DNA from 3 places in the Hymenobacter weizhouensis genome. Region 2 is predicted to be linked to each of the others. Evidence: riboswitches for the same ligand, from Rfam matches in the RefSeq annotation. Region 2 holds a riboswitch; each other region holds the start of a gene.

Region 1 (4,613 bases), 2.2 Mb from region 2:
TTGTAGGCCCGCCACGCCGCCTTCGGGCGTGGCGGCGTGGTAGGTGGGGTCGGCGAAGATGGCCAGGCGCTGGGCCTCGTTGAAGGCAATGCCCCAGGCCGAGTGCCGGGCGTTGGTGGCCAGCAGCACCAGGTTTTCGATAAGCTGGGGCCGCTGCACGGCCCACTCCAGCGCCTGCTGCCCACCCAGGGAGCCCCCAATCAGGGTGTGGATGCGCGGCAGGGCCAGGTGTTCCCGCAGGGCCTCATGCACGGCCACCATGTCGCGCACCGTCACCAGCGGAAACTGCTGAAACAGCGGCTGCTCGGTAGTCGGGTCGGGTGTGAGCGGGCCGGTAGTGCCGTAGCAGGAGCCCAGCACATTGGCACACACGATAAAGCACTCCTCAGGGTCGAAGTGGCAGCCCGCCCCAAACAGGCCCGGCCACCAGCTGAGCACGTCGGCGTTGGCCGTGAGGGCGTGGCACACCCACACCACATTGTCGCGGGCCGGGTTGAGCTGGCCGAAGGTGTGGTAGGCCACGGCCACGTGCGGCAGCACGGCCCCGCCTTCCAGGCGCAGCGGCCGGGGCAGGAGGAACAGGTGCGGTTCTTCTAAGGACATGGTGTGATGATGAGCCCCTTGGCGGCTCTAGCTCTAGTCGCCTCACCCCCAACCCCCTGTCCGAAAAAGGAGAGGGGACTCTAACTCTAGCTTTTAGCTTTAGGATAAGCTCTAGATGGTTGGGTATGAGGAAACTGGAAGAAGTAGCAGGATGAAAAAACAGAATGGAGTCGGATAGAACTGATAAGGGCCGGGCAGCCAGAACATCGTCTCACTTCTCACCTCTCACTGTCTCAGGTCTAACCAAAAGCCTGCGGGCGGAGCCAGGTGGCTCCGCCCCGGCTGTGGGCGGGTGGTGGGGTTACCAGGCTTCCTCTCTCACAAAAGCCTGGGCACCACCCGCGCGCCGCGGTGCTGGAAGCTGCGGCCGGGCAGCCTCTCTCCAAACCGCCCGGCCTCTCAACCCCCTGGTATTAGACTTCCAGCGTGGCGGCGTGTTCGATTTCGGGTTGGGGCAGCAGGGTGCTGCCGCTGTCGGCGTCCGGGGTGGCGGCGTCGCGCACCGCGTCGAAGGCTTGTTGCAGGTCAGCCCGGATGTCGTCGAAGTGCTCGATGCCCACCGACAGGCGCAGCAGGGTCGGTGTGACGCCGGCCGCGCGCTGCTCCTCCTCGCTCAGCTGCTGGTGGGTGGTAGCCGAAGGCTGGATGATAAGCGTTTTGGCGTCGCCCACGTTGGCCAAGTGGCTCACCAGCTTGAGGTTGTCGATGAACTGCGTGGCCGTGTCTTTGGTGCCGCGGATGGCGAAGGTGAGCACCCCGCCGTAGCCGCGCTTCAGGTATTTCTGCGCCAGGGCGTAGTAGGGGCTGCTCGGCAGGCCAGGGTAGTTCACGGCTTCCACCTGCGGGTGCTGCTCCAGCCAGGTGGCAATGCGCAGGGCGTTTTCCACGGTGCGCTCCACGCGCAGGCTCAGGGTTTCGAGGCCTTGCAGGAGCAGGAAGGAGTTGAACGGGCTCTGCGAGGGGCCGAAGTCGCGCAGGCCTTCCACCCGGGCCCGGATGATGAAGGCAATGTTGCCGAAGGGGCCGTTCTTGCCGAATACGTCGTTGAACACCAGCCCGTGGTAACCCTCCGAAGGCTCCGTAAACTGCGGATACTTGCCGTTGCCGAAGTCGTAGGTACCGCCGTCCACAATCACCCCGCCAATGCTCGTGCCGTGCCCGCCAATCCACTTCGTAGCCGATTCTACCACGATGTGGGCGCCGTGCTCCAGGGGCCGAAACAGGTAGCCGCCCGCCCCGAAGGTGTTGTCCACAATCAGCGGCAGGTCGTGCTTTTCGGCAATGGCGGCAATCCGCTCAAAGTCCGGAATGCTGAAGCTAGGGTTGCCAATGGTTTCCAGGTAGATAGCCTTGGTATTATGGTCGATGTGCTGCTCGAAGCTCTCGGGCCGGTCCCCGTCGGCGAAGCGCACCTCAATGCCCAGGCGCTTGAAGGCCACTTTGAACTGGTTGTAGGTGCCGCCGTACAGGTGGGCCGTGCTCACGAAATTGTCGCCGGCTTGCAGGATGTTGTTCAGGGCAATGAACTGCGCTGCCTGCCCCGACGACACGGCCAAGGCTGCCACGCCGCCTTCCAGAGCTGCCACCCGCTGCTCAAACACGTCGGTGGTGGGGTTCATCAGGCGGGTGTAGATGTTGCCGAACTCCTTAAGGGCAAACAGGTTGGCCCCATGCTCGGCGTTCTTGAACACGTAGCTGGTGGTCTGGTGAATGGGCACGGCGCGCGAACCAGTTACGGGGTCGGGCTGCTGGCCGGCGTGGAGTTGCAGGGTTTCGAAGTGGAGGCTTTGCGTGGACATACGGGTGCTGATGTTGAGAAGGTTGACGGGAAAAAAGGAGGGAGTGAGCGACGAGCTGAAAGGCCACGCTGAGCGTGGCGGGAGCCGCACCGGAGCCTGCCAGAAAACCTGGCGATAAGGGCTAGCAGGGTGCGGGAGAGCCTAGCGGAGGCCACGGAGGCACCGCCGGGTAGAGCTGGAAGAGGGGAGGAGCGCCGAAGAGCCTTAGGCTAGCAACAGCAACAACAAGCGCCGCAACAGCAGCGCATTCGCATTCGGGAGGTAGTGCGGGCCGCAGGGGGCACAACGCAAAAACCCGTTGGCTGAGCGGCGCGCAGAGCAGCCGGAGCAAACGGGAACAGGTAATCGAAGGCGAAGGAGTTTTCCATGGTACTCGGCTTATATGTCCCGCCGGCCGGAGCCGGAGCGGGCAGGAATTGGCACCTTTCGCGCGGTCGAAGGTTGCCAGCGGGTCACGGAGCCTGTTCTCTCGCCGCTTCTGTATAAATCCTCAAACAAACTGCCCCGCCGCGAGCGGGGGAGTACCGGTGTGGTGATGCAAATGTATACCCGAAAAGGATAAGTGCAAGCAGTCAGCAAAATTTTTTGTTGGACCGGTATGGCGCCCCAGATTCCCGAGGGGTTTGTGGTACCACTATCGTTGCTGACTCCTGCACGCTTAAATAAGTCGTTCAATGATAGTGACATCACGATTAAGAAAGTCGTGGCATCACCCCGGCCCAACAAAAAAAGCCGCCCAGTATGAGCGGCTTTTTCAGAATAGATAAACCAGCAAGCTTACAGCTTGGGTAGCGTCAGGACCTGGCCTACTTCAATGTGGTCGGGGTTGGAGCCGATGATGCTTTTATTGGCATCGTAGATCTGGTGCCACTTGCTGGCGTCGCCGTAGTGGTTTTTGGCAATTTTCGACAGCGAGTCGCCGCTTACCACGGTGTACTTTTCGCCTTGGGCCGCGGCAGCCGGCTGGGCGGCGTTGGCATTGCCGAAGAAATCGGTGGCGCCGCCGGCCGGCTTGGGTTGGTTGGCGGGCTGAACCGGTTGTTTTTCGCCTTTATCCGAGAGGAAGTCAAACAGTCCCATGATGGTGCAATGAGTTAGGAGTGGGAGGGGAAGGCCGTAGGGCATCTGGCTGATGGTCACGGCGTCAGGGCCTCTTACGCCAGCCACGGCAATAGGTTATAGGAGCCAAAATTCTGAGTGAGGAGCTTAACATCTTGCCAAAAGGCCGCGTAAGAGGCGCAAGCCGGCCGCAGCCCAGGGCTGAATGACCGGCATCCTCTTCACTCTCCTAACCCCCAACTCTCGCATCTCATGAAAACGATTTCTGCTCCGTTTCGCTACCTGGCCAGCCTACTGGTACTGCTCTCCCTGTTTGCCGCCTCGTGCAGCAGCAAAGAAGGCAAGGTGGAAGGCGTCAACATGCTCTACGGCAAAGACAGCAAAACCTGGAAAACCGACAAGGAGCTGGACGCTACCGGCGACAAAGTGAAGCAGACCGACTCGGAAGAAGACGAACGGGTGACGTTCTTCGCCAACGGCCAGTACAACATGAGCTCCAACGCCGGCGCCGTAAGCGGCAAGTACACCTTCGACCAGGCCGGCAAGAAAATTACGATGACTCCCAACGGCGCTACCAACGCCAACGTTTTTGATGTGGTAACGCTGACCGACGACAAGCTGACCCTGAAAGGCACCGACGGCTCGGAGCTACGCCTCGAAACCGAATAACACAGACGGAAAACCCAGTCCAAAAAACACGAAAAAGCCCTGCTGCCAGCCGCAGCGGGGCCTTTTTTGTGGGAGGCCATAAAGGACCGGAGCTACTACGCTGACCTTCGGCCGGAATCATCGTACCACTAAAAGGCTCCGGTCTGGGCTAAGCTAGCAGGTTGGTTGAACGAGGTAGAGACGCAAGATTTTGCGTCTTCCTGCGTGCGTTTTGTCCAACGAGGAGACGCAAAATCTTGCGTCTCTACTTCGCTCCAACGTTGCAAAAACAGCTCCTCAACCTTGTTCTGACACCAGGACTTGCCACCTGACCTAACGTGAAGGCTGCCGGGCTGCGAGGCCGCGCAGCACTGGCTTATCGGCCTCGGTAGGGTGCCATGCTGTGCAGGATGGACGTGAGCAGGGCCTCGTGGGTGAAGAAAGCGTCGGGTGGGGCTGAGACGTAGATGAGCAGCACGTGGCCCTGATGAGTGGCAGCCATGG
Region 2 (4,613 bases):
CTTCTTCCATCCAGTTTGGCAAGTGCAAGTACTGTATGGTAGAGCGCAGTAATACCTGAGCCAGTACAACCGCCGGCAAGGCCGCATACACGCTAGTGGGCACCGTGCCCAGTACCTGTAGCGGGGGTTGTCGTTGGCGGTAGCGCCAGAGCAAAAAACCAATGGTTGCCACCTGCCCTGCCACAGTCGCCACAGAACTGACTACCACTGACTTGCGGTGAATGACTTCATTGAAAATGATAAAAACCGGTAGGCTAACCACCAGCATGATAAGCAAGAACCACCCAAACGCGCCCCAGCTTTCCTTGATGGTTGGATATGCCGGCTCGGGGCGGGCAGCGGAGACAGGCATCTCCGAAGCAGTGATTTCCATGGATAAATCAGGTTACATACTGAGCCTGCAAGCTATTCGGTAGTGTGCACAAAACCCAATAGCCGGCACCTTACGGCTCCGGCTGTTGGGTTTTGCAGTTGCATGCATATGAAGAGGGTTGCAACAGCCCTTAGCCCTTCGGCGGCGCGGAGTTAGGCCGGCTGCCGAAGCTGCTCCTGCCGCAGCTTGCTATGCTTGCGGCCGTAGCCGTAGTAGATGGCCAGTCCCAGGGCCAGCCACACAGCCAGCCGAATCCACGTGTCCAGGGGCAGGGAGGCCATCATCAGCAGGCAGGTCAGGATGCCCAGAACGGGCACCACCGGCACCCAGGGCGTGCGGAATCCGCGCGGGGCGTCGGGCTCCTTTTTGCGCATGATGAGCACGCCCAGGCACACCATCACGAAAGCCAGCAGCGTGCCAATGCTGGTCATTTCGCCCACCACGGCAATGGGCACGAAGCCGGCAAACAGAGCAATGAACAAGCCTAGCAGCAGCCCCGATTGCAGGGGCGTGTGAAACCGCTCGTGCACCCGCGCAAACACCGGTGGCAGCAGGCCGTCCTTGGCCATGGCGAAAAACACCCGCGTCTGCCCCAGCAAATCCACCAGAATCACCGACGTGTACCCGATGATGATGGCCAGAATCACGGCCGAGGCCAGCCAGGCGTAGGGCGTCTTTTCGATGGCAATGGCTACGGGCGCGGCGCTGTCCTTGAACTCGGTGTAGTGGGCCAGGCCCGTAAGCACGTGCCCAAACAGCACGAATAGCACCGTGCAAATCAGCAGGGAGCCGATGATGCCGATGGGCATGTTGCGCTGCGGATTCTTGGTTTCCTGGGCCATCGTCGCCACAATGTCGAAGCCGATGAACACGAAAAACACCACCCCGGCCCCGCGCAAAATGCCGCTCCAGCCAAACTCCCCAAACACGCCCGTGTTCTGCGGGATGTAGGGCTGGTAGTTGGCGGGGTCGATGTACTGCCAGCCCAGGGCAATAAACACCAGCACCACCGACACCTTCAGGGTCACGACCAGGGCGTTGAACCAGGCCGAGCCCCGCGTGCCGCGCACTACAACCAAAGTAATGGCGGCCACGATGAGCATGGCCGGCACGTTCAGCAGTCCGCGCACCGTGCTGCCATCGGCCAGGGCGGCCGTTTCAAACGGCGACATCACCAGCTGCGGGGGCAGGTAGACGTCGTACTTGCTGAGAAACTTCACCAGGTACTGCGACCAGCTGATGGCCACCGCCGCCGCACCCACCGAGTACTCCAGAATCAGGTCCCAGCCGATAATCCAGGCGAACAGCTCGCCCATGGTGGCGTAGGCGTAGGTGTAGGCTGAGCCGGCCACCGGCACCATGGCGGCAAACTCGGCGTAGCACAAGGCCGAAAACGCGCACCCTACGGCCGCCACCATAAACGACAGCGTAACGGCCGGCCCGGCGTTGTTGGCGGCGGCCAGGCCCGTGAGGGAAAACAGCCCCGCCCCGATAATCACCCCAATGCCAATGGCAATCAGGTTAAAGCCGTTCAGGGTTCGTTGCAACGTGCCAGCGCCCGATTCGGCGGCTTCCTGCCGCAGCAGTTCCAATGATTTTTTCAGCATACATCAGTGTATAAGAGGGTGGCGCAAAGCGGACTTCGCGGATTGGTGGCGGCTGCCATGCTGCTGGTAAGCCGGTTGTTTCCTGGCACGTACCGCAGCCCATCTGCTTTCGGCAGCGGTGGCTGGCAGGATAAAAACTTACAAGGGAAAGAGGAGCGGCGTTCGTAGCACACCGCAGCGGGAGCTATCCGCCTGCATCAGCAACAACAGCCGGCGGGCCAACACCAGGTGCCGCTTACGCGCAGACGCAAGAAGGCAGTACACGGAACACTGGAGGCGAAAAAACGGGGCGGGATGTCCACGGCAACTTGTTTTTATATGATCAGCGAGTAGTTGCGCCGACCTTCGGTTGGGCACCGTTCCGCAGCTTGCGGAGGGTTGCCGGCGCTTCAGCGAGCCTGTCTCTCAGCGCCTCTGTATAAAAACAATCCTTCAATAAGGTAAAGAATTGGTGCGGCAAAGCTACGTCCGGCCGGCTCGACGTGCAACCTTCCGCCTCCCGCCCGGCCAGCCCCGACTATTTTTTGGAGGTAAGGTTTAATTCGGCAATTGAATTTTTTGATTTTATCTGCCGCGCCAGCACTAGAAGCGCTTGGCACTCAGACTACCTTTCGTGCCACTTAAAAGCCGTTTAGCTCGCTACGTAGGCAGTTCATTTCTTTTCTTATGAATTAAACCTTTCCCATATGCTGCCGTCTCAGAGCCATGAAAAAGATTGTTGTTTTGCTCGCCGCATTCTCGTTTGCCGCGACTGTCGCCTCGGCCCAAACGGCCCCGGCCCCCACCCAGCGCCCCGCCCAAGCTGCCCGCGCTCAGCAGGCCCCGAAAACCCCTGAACAGAAGGCCGACCGCGCTGCCCAGCACCTGACCAAAAAGCTCGGCCTCAGCGCCGCCCAAACCGAGCAGGTACGGCAGCTGCACCTGGCCCGTATTCAGCAGCAGCAAGCCCGCAAAGCCGCCAGGGCCCAGTACGACGCCCAGCTCAAGCAAATCCTGAGCGCCGAGCAGTATGCCAAGTACACCCAGCTGCAAGCCGAGCGCCTGCAGAAGCGCAAAGCCCGCCACCAAAGCCCACAGCAAGGCAAAAGCTAAGCTCCGGCTGCTTCCCTGAAAACGCCCCGACGTACGCCGTCGGGGCGTTTTTTATGGCTTTGTCATTCTGAGGTGGCAGCCGCTTGCGCACTGGCAAACCAGCGCATGCGGTAGCAGTTCATGGCGGTTTCGCCGAGTTGCTCCAGCAGCTTGTAGTTGGCTACGGCTCCCACGGCGGCCCCAATCACCGGCACGAGCTGGGCCAGCTTGGCCAGGTCGATGTAGTCGCGGTATTCCTGCTGAAACGTGCGCCAGTCGAACTCCTGCACGTCGGGGGGCAGGGTGTGGCGGTAGGCGTCCCAGTCGGCCAGGCGGCGGTAGGTGTCGTTGCGGGTGTGTTGCCCGCTGAAGGCCAATTGAAACACGTGCAGCAGGTAGACCCGCTCGGCGTAATCGTGCACGTCGTGCCCGTAAAGGGCGGCTATATCGAAGAGCAGCTTGAGCTTGAGGCCGAGCAGCAGCGGAAAGTCGGCCAGGCCCAGCAGCAGGCCCCCAGCTCCGGTTACGCCACCTTCCACGGCGGCCGTGTTGCGGTAATAGCGAATGCGGGTGCGCACGGCCGTTTCGCGCTCGGCCAGCGTGCCTTCGCGCAGCGGCTTAGCGGTAAGATGCTGCGAGCCAAACAGCACGCCCCGCACCATCTCCCGAATAGCTGTGGTAATGGCCTGATGCACCTTTTCCGGCAGCAAGGCATTCAGCCGGGCCTGTACCCGCCGCGTTAGGCGGTTCACCAGCGTCGGGGGCCGCTGCATCTGCCGCTGCCAGGCCGCCAGTTCAGCCCGGATGGTGTGGTCGTAGCTTTCGAAAGTTGATGGCATAAGCTATTCTGGTTCCTGCAACTGGCGCTGCACGTCAGCTTTCAGTACCGGCAAATGCCGTTTCAGGATGGCCCATACAATTACGTCGTCAATGTTGTCGTACGAATGGATCAGACGGTTGCGGAAGTCCACCATCTGTTGCTGCCAAGCGTGAGGCTCGACGCGGACTTGGTAGCTGTACGTGCTGGTCATCGTAGTAAAATCAATACAGCAACGTATACCTGAAATGACATCGTACCCGCGTAGAAAAGCCACTTCATATACCGTATGTCATCAACTGTAATATTGGTCGGTGAAATTGTTCTGACAACTCCATATTTCGACATTGTGCTCGGTACGAATTCTCGCGAGTATTTTCGCCAGAACAAGGCCCGGATTATGTGATACAGTCCGAAAGCTAATAGCGGTAAAATGGCAGCTGTAGGATTAAGTAAACTCAGAACGCCCGTTATCAGAAGCCACAGTGCCGAAACTGTTACGTTGCGCAGTCGATCTACTAAAACGGAGGAAACTAATAGCTGCGCTATGATATAGCTCACCGCATAATAATAAGCAGCATGTACCTGTATAAAAGCACCCGAACTACTATTTAACACATAGTTGAAATAGTTTAGCACGTATCCACCAAATACGAAGAGTAGATAACCACCTAATAATACCCAATCGTGCCGGGACACTCTACTCAGAACAAGCCCTGCGCAAAGAATTTTCACAAGCAACTTT
Region 3 (4,613 bases), 2.1 Mb from region 2:
ACATCGCCCTTCACCGTGGCCAGCAGGATTTTGCCGGCCGTCTGCCGCTCGGAGCCTTCCTTTTCAGCTTGCAGATAAGGCTCCAGGTAGGCCACCGCCTTCTTCATCACCCGCGCCGACTTCACCACCTGGGGCAAAAACATCTTGCCCGCCCCAAACAGGTCACCCACCACGTTCATGCCCGCCATCAATGGCCCCTCAATCACGTCGAGCGGGCGGCCCACCTGGCGGCGTACCTCCTCGGTGTCTTCCTCGATAAACTCCGTAATGCCCTTCACCAAAGCGTGTTGCAAACGCTCGGCCACCGGTAGACTGCGCCAGGCGTCGGCTACTACCTCCACCTTGTCCTTCTGCTTCACGGTTTCGGCGAAGTCCACGAGCCGCTCGGTGGCGTCGGGGCGGCGGTTGAGGAGCACGTCTTCCACCAGCTCCAGCAGGTCCTGGGGCACCTCATCGTACACGGCCAGCTGGCCGGGGTTCACGATGCCCATGTCGAGGCCGGCCCGGATGGCGTGGTAGAGGAAGGCCGAGTGCATGGCCTCGCGCACCACGTCGTTGCCGCGGAACGAGAAGCTGATGTTGCTGATGCCCCCGCTGGTGAGGGCGCCGGGCAGGTTCTGCTTGATCCAGCGCACGGCTTCGATAAAGTCCAGGGCATAGCCGCGGTGCTCCTCGATGCCGGTGCCCACGGTGAGGATGTTGGGGTCGAAGATGATGTCCTCGGCCGGGAAGCCGACTTCATTCACCAGGATGTCATACGACCGTTTGCACACCTCGATTTTCCGCTCAAACGTATCCGCCTGGCCGGTTTCGTCGAAGGCCATGACCACCACGGCGGCCCCGTACTGGCGCACTTTGTGGGCGTGTTCTTTGAAGGCTTCTTCGCCTTCTTTCAGGGAAATCGAGTTGACGATGCTCTTGCCCTGCACGCACTTGAGGCCGGCTTCCAGCACGCTCCACTTCGAGGAGTCGAGCATGATGGGCACGCGGGCAATGTCGGGCTCCGAGGCAATCAGGTGCAGAAACGTCGTCATGGCCTGCTCCGAGTCGAGCATGCCTTCGTCCATGTTCACGTCGAGCACCTGGGCGCCGCCCTCCACCTGGTCGCGGGCCACTTGCAGGGCCGCCTCGTAGTTGCCGGTCCGGACGAGCCGCGCAAACGCCCGGCTGCCCGTCACGTTGCACCGCTCGCCCACGTTAACAAACAAGCTGTTGGGGGTAATGTTGAACGGCTCAAGGCCGGCGAGACGGGTAGCCTCACCCCCTAGCCCCCTCTCCTTCAGAGAGGGGGGACTAGTTTCTAGTTTGCTAGAGCTAGATTCTAGAACTAGTCCCTCCTCTCTGAAGGAGAGGGGGCTAGGGGGTGAGGCTACCCGTGAGGCCAATGTCCTGGGTCTGTACCGCTCCGCCAGTCGGCTCAGTTCCGCAATGTGCTGGGGCGTGGTGCCGCAGCAGCCGCCCACCACCGTCACGAGGCCGTCTTTGAGGTAGCCTTCCACTACGGCGGCGAATTCCTGGGCCGACTCGTCGTAGCCGCCGAAGGCGTTAGGCAGGCCGGCGTTGGGGTAGGCCGAAATGTGCACGTCGGCCAGGCGGCTTAGCTCTTTGATGTAGACCTTGAGCTGGTCGGCGCCGAGGGCGCAGTTGAGGCCCACGCTGAGCAGGGGCAGGTGGCGAATGGAATTCCAGAAGGCCTCTACCGTCTGGCCGGAGAGCGTGCGGCCGGAGGCGTCGGTGATGGTGCCCGAAATCATGACCGGCACCGGCCGGCCGCCTTCGTCGAAGAACTGCTGCACGGCGTACAGCGCGGCCTTGGCGTTCAGCGTGTCGAAGATGGTTTCGATGAGCAGGGCGTCGGAGCCGCCGTCTACGAGGCCGCGCACCTGCTCGTGGTAGGCGGTGGCCAGCTCATCGAAGGTTACGGCCCGGAAGCCGGGGCGGTTGACGTCGGGCGAAAGGGAGGCCGTGCGGTTGGTGGGCCCAATGGCCCCGGCTACGAAGCGGGGCTTGTCGGGGGTGCGGGCCGTAAACTCGTCGGCCACCTCGCGCGCCAGGCGCGCCGACTCGTAATTCAGCTCATAGACAATGTCTTCCAGCCCATAATCAGCCTGGGCAATGGTGGTGCCGCTGAAAGTGTTGGTTTCCACCATGTCGGCGCCGGCTTCAAAGTAGTCGGCGTGAATCTGGCGGATGATGTCGGGGCGGGTGAGGCTGAGCAGGTCGTTGTTGCCGCGCAGGGGCTTGGGATGCTCCGCGAAGCGCGTACCCCGAAAATCGGCCTCCTCCAGCGTGTAGCGCTGAATCATGGTGCCCATGGCGCCGTCCAGAATCAGCAGGCGCTGGCGCAGAATGTCGTGCAGGGGCGAGGCGGTGGCGGAAGCGGCGAGGGTTGGCATATCGGCTCTTCTAAGAAAAACGGCAGCGAAAAAGTGCCTATCCAGAAAGAGCCGCGCGGGAAGCGCCGGTTCCGTACTTATCTTCTTTCGGCTTCAGAAGGAAGCTGAAATGGGAGTTAGCACCTTGTTGTGTTGCAGGTTGCTAAGACGTCATCGGGCCCAATCCCTCGGTCTTTCTGGATAAGTAACAGGGCGAAGATACGGCACAGCAACCCGGAATCCAATTTCACCTGAAGTTGCTAGGTTTGCCGCAGCATGTATCGAGGCGGTGTATACAGTTGATAAATCGTCCTGCTGCTGCCGACGCTAGAGGCTAACCGTCATGCTCCATCTGGCGTCCGCGCAGCCGGAGGCGGAGTCGAAGCATCTCTACCGCTGGCTAACTCAATCGTTCAACGAAGCAGTAGAGATGCTTCGCGGGGCGGACGCCAGATGAAGCATGACGGCCTGATGCGCTCTGGACGACTGTGTAAACCGCTTTATCTTATTTCTGCTATATGAACCGTTCGTATCTGCGCTGCTGCTGGCTAGGGCTGTTGCTGCTGGCCTTCGCTCTCCGTGCTCAAGCCCAAGCCCAAATCCCGCTGAAACCCGCTACCGGCCTGCGCGGCACCTATTACGCTGGCGAAAACTTTGAGCGGCGCGTGCTGACCCGCACCGACCCGGCCATCGACTTCAACTGGGACTTCGACGCGCCCGGCCCCGGCCTGCCGCCCGAGTCGTTTTCAGTGCGCTGGACTGGCTGGCTGCTCGCCCCGGAAACCGGCACCTACACCTTCCACCTCACTGTGGACGACGGCATGCGGGTCTGGATTGGGGGCCGGCAGGTGCTGAATGAGTGGCGCTACCAGCCTACCATGAGTGCCTCGGCGCCTATGCGCCTCACCGCCGGCCGCTACTACTCGGTGCGGGTAGAGTATTTTCAGGGCAGCCGCCACACTCGCGCCTTTTTGGGCTGGACCCGGCCTTCCGCCCCCAAAGCTGCTCCGGAGGCCATTGCAGCCCGCCACTTCACCGTAGCCCTGCCTACCACCGCCACACCTCTGGGGCCGCCTAAGTCGACGCCTCCCGCGTCGGGCGGCACTGTTGGCATTGTGGCGGGGCCGCCTGCGAGCCGGGCGGAAGCTACCACCCGCACTCCCGTGAAGCCCAGCGCGGGCGTGGCGGTGGCGGGCAAGCTGCCGGCCGGCATCGGGCTACGGGCCACCTACTACGCGGGTTCGGTGCGGGGCCCGGCCGTGCACAGCCGCGTAGAGCCGGTGCTGAGTGCCACGTGGCAGGGGGCGCCGCCCGCCCCCGGCGTGCCGGGCCAGGGCTTCTCGGTGCGCTACACCGGCTACGTGCGGGCCCCCGAAACGGGCGTGTACGTGCTGCACACCGAGTGGGACGACGCCCACGACGTCCGCCTTGCCGGCGAGGACATCCTGAGCATGGAGAAGTATGAACCGGAGTTCTTCGGCCCCAACAACGGCGTAATTCCCGTGGATGTGGCGCAGTACTACGAGGCCGGCAAGTTGTACGCGGTTGATGTGGCCTATAAAAACGTGCGGGGCCGCGTGTCGCGGGCAGTGCTGTCGTGGGCGCGGCCGGCGGAGCTGGGCCGGCCTACCACGCTGGAACAGGCGTTTGCGGCGGCCAAGGGGCGGCGCCTCACCGTGGTGCCCCAGCAGCTGCTGTACCCCGAGCTGCCGCGGCCCCTGCCCGAGCCACCCGTAGCAGCTGCTCAGCCGGTGCGGCCGAGCCGACTGGCCTTGCCTCCCAAGCCAGCCGTGGCCGCCAGAACTCCCCGGCCGGCTCCGCCCGCGAGGCTCCAGCCGGCCGCTCGGCCGCGTCCGGTGGTCACGGGGCCGCGCCCCGCACCCGTGGTGCCCGATACCATGCTGCCTGACCTGAGTGCTCTGAGCCGCGGGGCCGCCGTGACGCTGCCTAACCTCTACTTCACCCAGAGCACCGCCTCCCTGCTGCCGGCGTCACGGCCCGTGCTCGACGCCCTGGCCCGCACCCTGACCGCGCAACCCCAGTTGCGCCTGGAAATAGCTGGCCACACCGACAACGTGGGGGAGCCGCGCCTGAACCTGCGCCTCTCCGAGCAGCGGGCCCGCGTGGTGCGCCGCTACCTCATCGGGCAGGGCATCGACTCGGTGCGCCTCACGGCCCGCGGCTACGGCGGCACCCGCCCCGTGGCCGACAACCGCGACCCGCAGCAGCGCCCCCGCA

Evidence for each region. Region 2 has a riboswitch for S-adenosylmethionine ahead of OIS53_RS06720 (amino acid permease). Riboswitches for the same ligand answer to the same signal wherever they lie in the genome.
Region 1: linked by a shared signal. The riboswitch ahead of OIS53_RS17445 (O-acetylhomoserine aminocarboxypropyltransferase/cysteine synthase family protein) and the one ahead of OIS53_RS06720 (amino acid permease) in region 2 are both predicted to bind S-adenosylmethionine.
Region 3: linked by a shared signal. The riboswitch ahead of metH (methionine synthase) and the one ahead of OIS53_RS06720 (amino acid permease) in region 2 are both predicted to bind S-adenosylmethionine.

The regions. Positions count from the first base shown of each region.
Region 1 is NZ_CP110139.1:4,206,482-4,211,094, forward strand. Features, by position in the region: gene OIS53_RS17440 (homoserine O-acetyltransferase family protein) at 1-603, opposite strand, end outside; gene OIS53_RS17445 (O-acetylhomoserine aminocarboxypropyltransferase/cysteine synthase family protein) at 1,017-2,402, opposite strand; SAM riboswitch class I at 2,778-2,891, opposite strand; gene OIS53_RS17450 (LysM peptidoglycan-binding domain-containing protein) at 3,180-3,482, opposite strand; gene OIS53_RS17455 (lipocalin family protein) at 3,714-4,130, shown strand; gene OIS53_RS17460 (hypothetical protein) at 4,486-4,613, opposite strand, start outside.
Region 2 is NZ_CP110139.1:1,625,946-1,630,558, forward strand. Features, by position in the region: gene OIS53_RS06715 (CPBP family intramembrane glutamic endopeptidase) at 1-373, opposite strand, end outside; gene OIS53_RS06720 (amino acid permease) at 526-1,980, opposite strand; SAM riboswitch class I at 2,292-2,405, opposite strand; gene OIS53_RS06725 (hypothetical protein) at 2,686-3,072, shown strand; gene OIS53_RS06730 (EcsC family protein) at 3,135-3,890, opposite strand; gene OIS53_RS06735 (HepT-like ribonuclease domain-containing protein) at 3,894-4,082, opposite strand.
Region 3 is NZ_CP110139.1:3,773,324-3,777,936, forward strand. Features, by position in the region: gene metH (methionine synthase) at 1-2,396, opposite strand, end outside; SAM riboswitch class I at 2,471-2,583, opposite strand; gene OIS53_RS15790 (PA14 domain-containing protein) at 2,894-4,613, shown strand, end outside.